Longimicrobium sp.: one gene and its partner. The main gene of each other region encodes a partner of the protein of the gene in region 2 in a complex. Links are inferred from orthologs where the notes say so. Each region holds a gene or a part of one and is shown on either strand. Other genes may lie near its edges.

Evidence for each region. Proteins that work in one complex are often made in the same cells at the same time.
Region 1: the proteins of VIB55_RS15810 (region 2) and smc are in contact, whole or in part, in a crystal structure (PDB 3ZGX), measured with the Bacillus subtilis proteins. The link is inferred for Longimicrobium sp. from one-to-one orthologs.

What each region holds. Positions count from the first base shown.
Region 1 is NZ_DATBNB010000644.1:2,570-7,135, forward strand. Bases 415-4,566 are described here. They hold smc (chromosome segregation protein SMC), read right to left. Parts: upstream 4,167-4,566; coding sequence 615-4,166; downstream 415-614. Also shown: aroF (3-deoxy-7-phosphoheptulonate synthase), read right to left, coding at 1-399. UniProt on the Bacillus subtilis protein: Required for chromosome condensation and partitioning.
Region 2 is NZ_DATBNB010000575.1:5,856-9,631, forward strand. What follows is about bases 454-3,401. They hold VIB55_RS15810 (segregation and condensation protein A), read right to left. Parts: upstream 2,324-3,401; coding sequence 1,583-2,323; downstream 454-1,582. Other genes in these bases: VIB55_RS15800 (pseudouridine synthase), read right to left, coding at 454-1,039; scpB (SMC-Scp complex subunit ScpB), read right to left, coding at 1,014-1,586; VIB55_RS15815 (site-2 protease family protein), read right to left, coding at 2,323-2,988; rpsT (30S ribosomal protein S20), read left to right, coding at 3,146-3,401. Also shown: more of VIB55_RS15800, read right to left, coding at 1-453; more of rpsT, read left to right, coding at 3,402-3,403. UniProt on the Bacillus subtilis protein: Participates in chromosomal partition during cell division. May act via the formation of a condensin-like complex containing Smc and ScpB that pull DNA away from mid-cell into both cell halves.

The DNA of each region.
Region 1 (4,566 bases), on a different replicon or contig from region 2:
CGGCTTGAACGCGCCGCCGCGAAGGATGGTGGCGCCGTGGTCGCGAAGCCGGTGCGCGATGCCGATGATCTGCGCCTCGCCCTCCACCGAGCAGGGCCCCGCCATCACCGACACCTCGCCCGCGCCAATCTGCGTGCCGTTGTCGAGCGTGACCACGGTGGCCTCGTCCCTCCACTCGCGCGACACCTGCTTGTACGGCTGCGAGACGTGGATGATCTCCAGCACGCCGCTCTGCGCCTCGATGCGGTCGGCGTTCACCTTGCCGTCGTTGCCCACCAGGCCAATGGCGGTGCGCTGCTTTCCGGGCATGGGCCGGGCCTCGTAGCCCATCTCGCGTATCGTGGCGACGACGGATTCGATGTCCTGCTCCGTCGCGTCGTGCCTCATGACGACCAGCATGGGTCCAGATCCAGGAGGGGGAAAGAATTTTGGATGCTCGAATCTAACCGAGCCACCGGTCCCGCGTCCATGGATCAGGGGTGCTTCGGGCTAAACTCGCCAGTAAAGGTGTCGGGAAAGAGATGTGCGTGCGACTCGTGGGGCGGCGGTGGCCGCGAGAGGTGGAGCGTGTGTGGAGATGAGGTCGGTCTGTTCAGTGGCGCGTAAGGTGGGGGTCAGGCCACTCGCTCGCCGTACGGCCAGGCGCCTTCCAACTCCACGCCCACCACGGTGGAGACGCCGGGCTCTTCCATCGTCACGCCGTAGATCCAGTCCGCGGCTTCCATGGTACGCGGGTTGTGGGTGATGACGATGAACTGCGTCTGCTCCTTGAAGTCGTTGAGCAGCTGGATGAAGCGGCCCACGTTGCTCTCGTCCAGCGGCGCGTCGACTTCGTCGAAGAGGCAGAAGGGCGAGGGCTTCACCAGGTAGATGGCGAAGAGCAGCGACAGCGCCGTCAGCGTGCGCTCGCCGCCGGAGAGCAGGTGGATTCGCTGCGTCTTCTTGCCCCGGGGGGAGGCGTGGATCTCGATGGGCGACTCCAGCGGGTCGTCGGGGTCCGCCAGCCACACGTCGCACTCGCCGCCCTGGAACAGCGACTGGAAGGTGCGGTGGAAGTTCTGGCGCACGGTGTCGAAGGTGGCCATGAAGACCTCCTTCGCCGTTTTGTTGATCTGGCGGATGGCGGACGAAAGGTCGTCGCGCGCCTTGGCCAGGTCGGCCTGCTGCTCCAGCAGGAACTTCAGGCGGCGGTCCTCTTCCTCGTGCTCCTGCACCGCCAGCATGTTGATGGGCCCCAGCGCGTCCACCGCCTGCGCCACCTCGCGCACCTCGGCACGCCACGCGTCCGGCTCTCCGTCCTCCACCGGGCCGGCCTGCGTGACCAGCGTGTCCCACGGGCGGCCCCACTCCACCTCCACGCGCTCGCGCGCCCGCACCAGTCGGCTCTCCTGGTCTGCGCGCTCCAGTTCCAGCCGGTGCCGCTCCTCGCCGGATTTGGTTTCGCGCCGCCGGGCCGCGCGCGCCCGCTCGTCCGCGCCGGCGATCTCCGCCTCCAGCTCGCTCAAGCGCGTGTCGAGGCCGGCCAGGAGGGAGGCCTCGCGATCGCGGTCGCGGAAGAGGCCTTCCACCTCGCCGCCCGCGCGGTCCCGGATGCCGGAGAGCCCTTCCAGCGACCGACGCAGCTCCGTCGCCTCCGCCTCCAGCGTTCGCCCGCGCCCCCGTGCGCCCTCCGCTCCGCGCACGGCGTCCGCGAGGGCGCGGTCCAGCTCCCGCAGCTCCCCCTCCGCCCGCGCGACGGCGACACGGAGTTCGGCTTCCTCGTCCCGCGCGGCTTCCCAGGTGGAGTCCAGCTCGGAAAGGGCGGCGGTGGCGCGATGGGTCTCGCCAGCGGCCTCGTTGGCCTGACGCTGCAATTCCGCGAGCCGCGTGTCGAGCGCGGCGATGCGCTCGGCCGCCTCTGTGGACTGGCGGCGCGCGTTCGACATCGACACGCCCACCTCTTCGCGCTCCCGCCGCAACCGGGTCTGGCGGTGTCCGTGCGCGGCGGCCTCCGCATCCAGCTGCCGCAGCTCGCTTTCCGTGCGCCGGACGAACTCCTCGGCCTCGCGGGCGTGCTCCTCGGCGATGGCGGCCTGTTCGGCGACCGCGGCGCGGTCGGCGGCGAGCCGATCGTGGCCGACGCGCGCGTCCTCCACCTCGTTGCGCAGCCGCGCCAGTGCCTCGCGCCGCGCCAGGATCCCCTCGCCGGAGACCGGCTGGCCCAGGCGGATGACCCCGCGTGCATCCACCGTATCGCCCAGCGCATCCACCCGCGCGCCAGCGCCGTAGGAGTCCAGCGGGTCTTCGCCGGGGACGACGACCAGGCCCTGGAGAAAGGTGTCGGCCCAGGCCGCGGCGGCGCCGTGGCCGGACACACCCAGCCCCACCGCGGCCCTCGCCTCGCGCACCGCCTCGCCGACTCCCGGCGCGTCCAGGGGAAGGACGATGAGCGTGCCCCCGCCGTCCCACTCGTCGCGGAACCAGCGGCGCACCCGGCGGGCGGCGGGCAGGTCGGCGACGACCAGCGCCTGGAGCAGCGTGCCCAGGAAAGACTCCACCGCGGTGGCCGTCGCCGCGTCGGCGGTGGTGGCCCGGACGAAGTCGGCGAGCGGGGCAAGGACGCCGGGAAAGCGGTCGCGCTGCCCCATGATCGCCGACACCGCGGGGGAAAAGCCCTCGTAGCTGCGTTCCAGCGCCTCGCGCGCGGCCACTTGGGCGCTCAGCCGAGACAGCCGGTCGTCCGCCGCGCGAAGCTGGTCGCGAACGGCGCCCTCGCGGCCGCGGAGCACCCGGATTTCCTCCCGCGCCCGCTCGGCGGCGTCGATGGCCGCATTCAGCCGGTCGCGGAGCGCGTCGCCCTGGCCGGACCACAGCTCCGTCTGCTCATCGAGCGCCGAAAGCTCCACCCCCAGCTGCGCCTCCTGCCCGGCGAGCCGGGTGAGGAGCTCGGCCGACTCGTGCTGCCGACGCTCGGCCGCCGCACGTTCGCCCTCGGCCGCGGCGATCTCACGCGCCAGGTCCCGCGCACGCGCCGCGGCGGCATCGCTGGCGCGCCGGTGCGAGGCCAGCGTGGCACGCAGGGCCTCGTTCTCTTCCAGCCGCGCCTCCAGCCGCTCGCGCAGCCCCTCCAGCCGGGTGGAAGCCACGCCGCGGTCGCCCTCCAGCCTCGCCGCGTCCGCCGCCCCTCGCTCCGCCCGTTCGGCCAGCTCACCCCGCTCGCGCACCAGCTGGGCGATGCGCATCTCCGCGTGCGACCGCCGCTCGTCCGCCAGCAGGATCTCGCGCTCGCGCGTGTCCAGGCGCTTGCGGACGTCTTCCAGCCGCGCGGCGACCTCGGTCCGCTGGCGCGAAACCGCCGCCGCCTCAAGCCTGCGCTCGCCGACGATAGCCTCGGCCGTCACCCGCTCCGTTTCCGCCTCCCTCGCCACCTGCTCCAGCGCCGCCCGCCGCCGCTCGCCCTCCGCAAGGGCCGCGGCGAGCGCGCTGGTCTCCGCCTGCGCGAGCGCCATCTCCAGGTCCAGCCGGCGGGCCAGCAGCTCGGCGTGGCGCTGGGCCTTGCGGCGCTGCCGGGCCAGCGCGCGCACCTTGGACTCCACCTCAACCACGAGGTCGTTCAGGCGCGCGAGGTCTACCTCCGCCGCCTCGAGCCGGCGCTGCGCGGCCTTGCGGCGGTCCTTGTACTTGCCGATCCCCGCAGCCTCCTCGAAGAGCGCGCGCCGCTCGTCGGGGCGCTCGCTGAGGATGGCGTCGATCATCCCGCCCTCGATGATCGAATAGGCGTTGGCGCCCAGCCCGGTGTCGCGCAGCAGGTCGTGGATGTCGCGCAGGCGGCAGCCCTGGCGGTTCAGCGAGTACTCGCTCCCCCCCTCGCGAAACACCTTGCGGGCGATCTCGATCTCGCTGCGGGGAACGGGGACGCTGCCGTCCTCATTGCTGAAGACGAGCGATACCTCGGCGTAGTTCAGGGGACGGCGTCGGGTGCTGCCCTGGAAGATCACCTCTTCCATCTTGGCGGAGCGCAGGGCGCCCGCGCGGGTTTCGCCCAGCACCCAGCGCACGGCATCGGCCGTGTTGGACTTGCCGCAGCCGTTGGAGCCCACGATGGCGGTCACGCCGTCGCGAAGCTCGATGGTGGTCTTGTCGGGGAAGGACTTGAAGCCGTGGAGACGGAGGGAGCGAAGCTTCATTTCGGGGAGGCGGGGGGGCGGCCCGTGCGTTCCACCATCCTGGCGGGGATCCGGGCGCTTTCCAGCTTGGATTTCATCGGTGCCGCGCTGGCACTGTCGCGGTAGGCACCGGCGTACACCTTCCACCGCTCCGTGCCGTCGGAGTAGGGAACCGGTGTCACGTAGACGGGAATCTCGCGGTTGGCCAGCTCCTCGGCACGCGCGGTGGCGTCCTGGGTCGTGGCGAACTCGCCCACCTCGTACGCCAGCGGGCGAGACTGGATCAGGTCGTACCGGCCGCCGACCTCGTCCTCGTCCACCAGCCCCGCGGCCAGCAGGCGGTCGCGAAGCGCCAGGACGGCCGTGGTGTCGGCGGCCATTCCCGCCATCACCCGCCACCAGACCACGCCGTCCTTGGGCT
Region 2 (3,776 bases):
CGCGCGGCTTGGCGTCGCCCCATTCCTCCGCATCCCAGTCGATGGTGACGGGCGTGCGCTCGCGCGGCGCTGGCGGAGCCTCGTCGCGATCGAACGAGCGGCCACGCGGCGCCCCGCGCGCCGGCTTTTCCTCGCGCTCCGGCTTTCCGCGCGCGGTCCGCGGCGCGTCCTTGCGCCCCGGGCGTTCGGCCTTGCCGCGAGCGGGGCGATCCTCGGCCTCAGCGCGGACGCGCTTGGCCTTGGGCGCCTCCGCCTCTGCCGCCGGGGTGCGCTTGGCGCCCTTTGGGCTGGCCTGGGCGTCGCGCACCTGCACCAGCTCTTCCGGCTGGACGATGCGCCACTTGCCCTCGGGGAGCTCGCCCAGGTCGATGGGCCCGAAGCGGCGGCGCACCAGGCGCAGCACGGGGTGGCCCACCGCCTCCAGCATCCGCCGCACCTCGCGCTTCTTGCCCTCGCGCAGCACCAGCTTCAGCCGCGACTGCCCGTTCCCCGCCGGCCCGATCAGCCGGGCGGACTCGGCCTGGGCCACGCCGTCCTCCAGCTCCACGCCTTCCACCAGCTGGCGCAGCGCCGCGTCGCTCGGCTTGCCGCTGGCGATGACGTCGTACTCCTTGGTGATGCCGAAGCTGGGGTGCAGAAAGCGGTTGGCCAGGTCGCCGTCGTTGGTCAGCAGCAGCAGCCCTTCGCTGTCGCGGTCCAGCCGGCCCACGTGGAACAGGCCGTGGAACTTGTCCGGGATCAGCTCGTAGACGGTCCGGCGCCCGAACGGGTCCTGGCGGGTGGTGACGTAGCCCGTTGGCTTGTGCAGCGCCAGCCAGGTGGTGGGCGCCACCTTCACCTCCACCCCGTCCAGCTCCACGCGGTCCACCCCCGCCACTACGCGCGTGCCCTGCGCGGTGACCTCGGCGCCGTTCACCTTTACGCGGCCGTGCTCGATCATCTCCTCGGCGGCGCGGCGCGAGGCCAGGCCGGAGCGGGAGAGAAATGCCTGCAGGCGCAGCGACTCGCCGCGCTTAAGAAATCCCGGCTGCTTCGCCATTCGTGTCCCTCGGTTCGTCCCGCCGCGCCAGCACGACGGGAAGCTCCTCGGAGCGAGGCAGGTCTGCCAGGCTCCGGAAGCCGAAATGCTGCAAGAAGAAGGGCGTGGTGCCGTACAGCAGCGGGCGGCCCAGCCCCTCGCCGCGGCCCACCACCTCGATCAACCCCCGCTCCTGCAGGGTCTTCAGAACGCCGCCCGCCCCCACGCCGCGGATTTCCTCGACCTCGGCGCGCCCCACGGGCTGGCGGTAGGAGATGATGGCCAGCGTTTCCAGCGCCGGCCCCGACAGCCGCTGCGCGCCGGGAACGGAGTCGAAGCGCTCCAGCACCGGCGCAAACTCCGGCCGCGTGAGCAGCTGGTAGCCGCCGCCCACCTCGAAGACGGTGAACGCGCGCCCCTCGCGGTCGTACTCGGCCCGCAGCTCGGCGATGGCGGCTTCCACCCGTTCCTCGTCCAGCGCCTCGTCGGCGCGGGCCAGGTCCGCGGGCGAAAGCGGCGACTCGCTGGCGAACAGCAGCGCCTCGATCACGCGGCTGGGGCGGATCACGCCGCCTCGTCCCTGGCGTGAAAGATCCAGAGCGGGGTGAAGGGGCTGGCCTGCCGCACGCGCACCACGCTGCGCTTGGCCAGCTCCAGGCAGGCCAGCAGCGAGGCCACGGCGTGAATGCGCGTGCCCCACGGCTCCACGATGCGCGCGAACTCCACGCGCCGCATCTGCTCCAGGAGCGCCATGATCTCCTGGATCTTGTCTTCCATCTTCACCTCGCGCCCGCGCACGTGGTGCACGATCTCCGGCGCGTTCAGCCGCTCACCCAGGCGAACGAGCGCGTCCCACACCTCGTCCCACTGCGTTTCCAGCGGCAGGTCGGCCAGGCGCGGCGCAGGGCGCGCCTCCACGAAGCCGCGGGCGAACAGGCGCGCGCGCTCGCGCTCGGAGCGCTCCATCAGCTGCGCGGCCTCGCGAAAGTGCTCGAACTCCAGCAGGCGGCGCACCAGGTCGGCGCGGGGGTCCTCGGTTTCCTCGTCGTCCACGCGGCGGGGAAAGAGCATCTGGGCCTTGATGCGCACCAGCGTGGCCGCCATCTCCAGGAATTCCCCCGCCCGTTCCAGCTCCAGGTGCTCCACGGCGCGGATGGCCGCCAGGAACTGCTCGGTGATCTTCGCGATGGGGATGTCGAAGATGTCGATGTCCTGGTTGCGGATCAGGTGCAGCAGCAGGTCCAGCGGCCCATGGAACCGCTCCACGTCGATGTCGAACGGGTCCTGCGCCGCGACCGCTTCCATCAGAGCAGCGGAACGCCGATGGGCGCCAGCAGCACCCGTGAGATCCCGCGGATCACGGGCCACAGGATGTCGAGGGCATTCGTGAGCACCAGCGCCCACAGGATGATGAACCCGTACGGGTAGATCTGGCGGTACGAGGCGGCGGCGCTGGGCGGAAGCATGTGATACATCACGTGCGACCCGTCCAGCGGCGGGATGGGCAGGAGGTTGAAGACGATCAGCCCCACGTTGCCGATGACCCCGTACAGCGCCATCTGGAAGGCGATCCCCAGCGTCTCGCTCGCGGCTCCCGATGCCGCGGTGAGGGCCTGGAACAGAAGGAACGCCACGAGGGCGAAGAAGACCGCCAGGATGGCGTTGGCGCACACGCCGGCGATGGACACCAGGATGTCGCCGCGCCTGTAGTTGCGATAGTTCGCCGGATTGGTCGGCACCGGCTTGGCCCACCCCAGCAGCGGCATTCCGCTGGCGATGGCCAGCGCGGGAAAGACGAGCGTGCCGATGATGTCGACGTGCGCGGCGGGGTTCATGGTCACCCGGCCCTGGCGGTACGCGGTATCGTCGCCCTGCCGCAGCGCCACCCAGGCGTGGGCGAACTCGTGCGCGGTCAGCGACAGCAGCAGGATGGGAAGAGCAAGAAGAACGCGCTCGAGGTTGAATTCCATGCGCGCAAGCTACGCGTGGCCTGAGAAGTTGTCAAAACGGCGCAGCTGCGGGGTTGACAGATGGGGCTCGCGGGCATAATGTTGGGGCTTCCTGTTTTCTGGACAGCTACGAAACCTTTCGGTCGCCGGGCGGCGCCGATTCCGTTGGAGGAGAGCCTTGCCGAACGTCAAGTCCGCCGAGAAGCGGATGCGGACCAACGAGGTCCGCGCCGAGCGCAACCGTCAGTTCCGTTCGCGTCTGCGCACCGCGCTGAAGAAGGTGCGTTCCGCGACGAGCGCCGATGACGCGACTCCCGCGTTCCGCGAGGCCGCTTCGCTGCTGGACCGCGCTGCCCGCAAGCGCATCATCCATCCGAACAAGGCCGCGCGCGCCAAGAGCCGCCTGAGCGCCCGGATCGCCGCCATCGCGGCCTGATCCACGCACTTTCGGAGCACCGATACCCCGCCGACCCACAGGTCGGCGGGGTTTTCGCGTCTCCGTGGACCCGCCCTCGCCCGCAGACCGACAGCCTGCCATCCAGACGGCCAATCGCATCACAACAACCGTCGCACCGGCAATCTTTCATCCAGAGGCCCAGGCGCGCCGCACTCGCCCGCACACCGGCAGCCTGTCATCCACACGTCCAGCCGCACCGCACTCGCCCGCACACCGACAGCCTGTCGTCGAGGGGCGGAAGCGCACCAAACCAGCCCGCACACCAGCAGCCTGTCATCCAGAGGCCCAAGCGCACCGCACTCGCCCGCACACGATCCTTTGCGGGCCGAAGGATCTAGCCTGAGCCGCCACT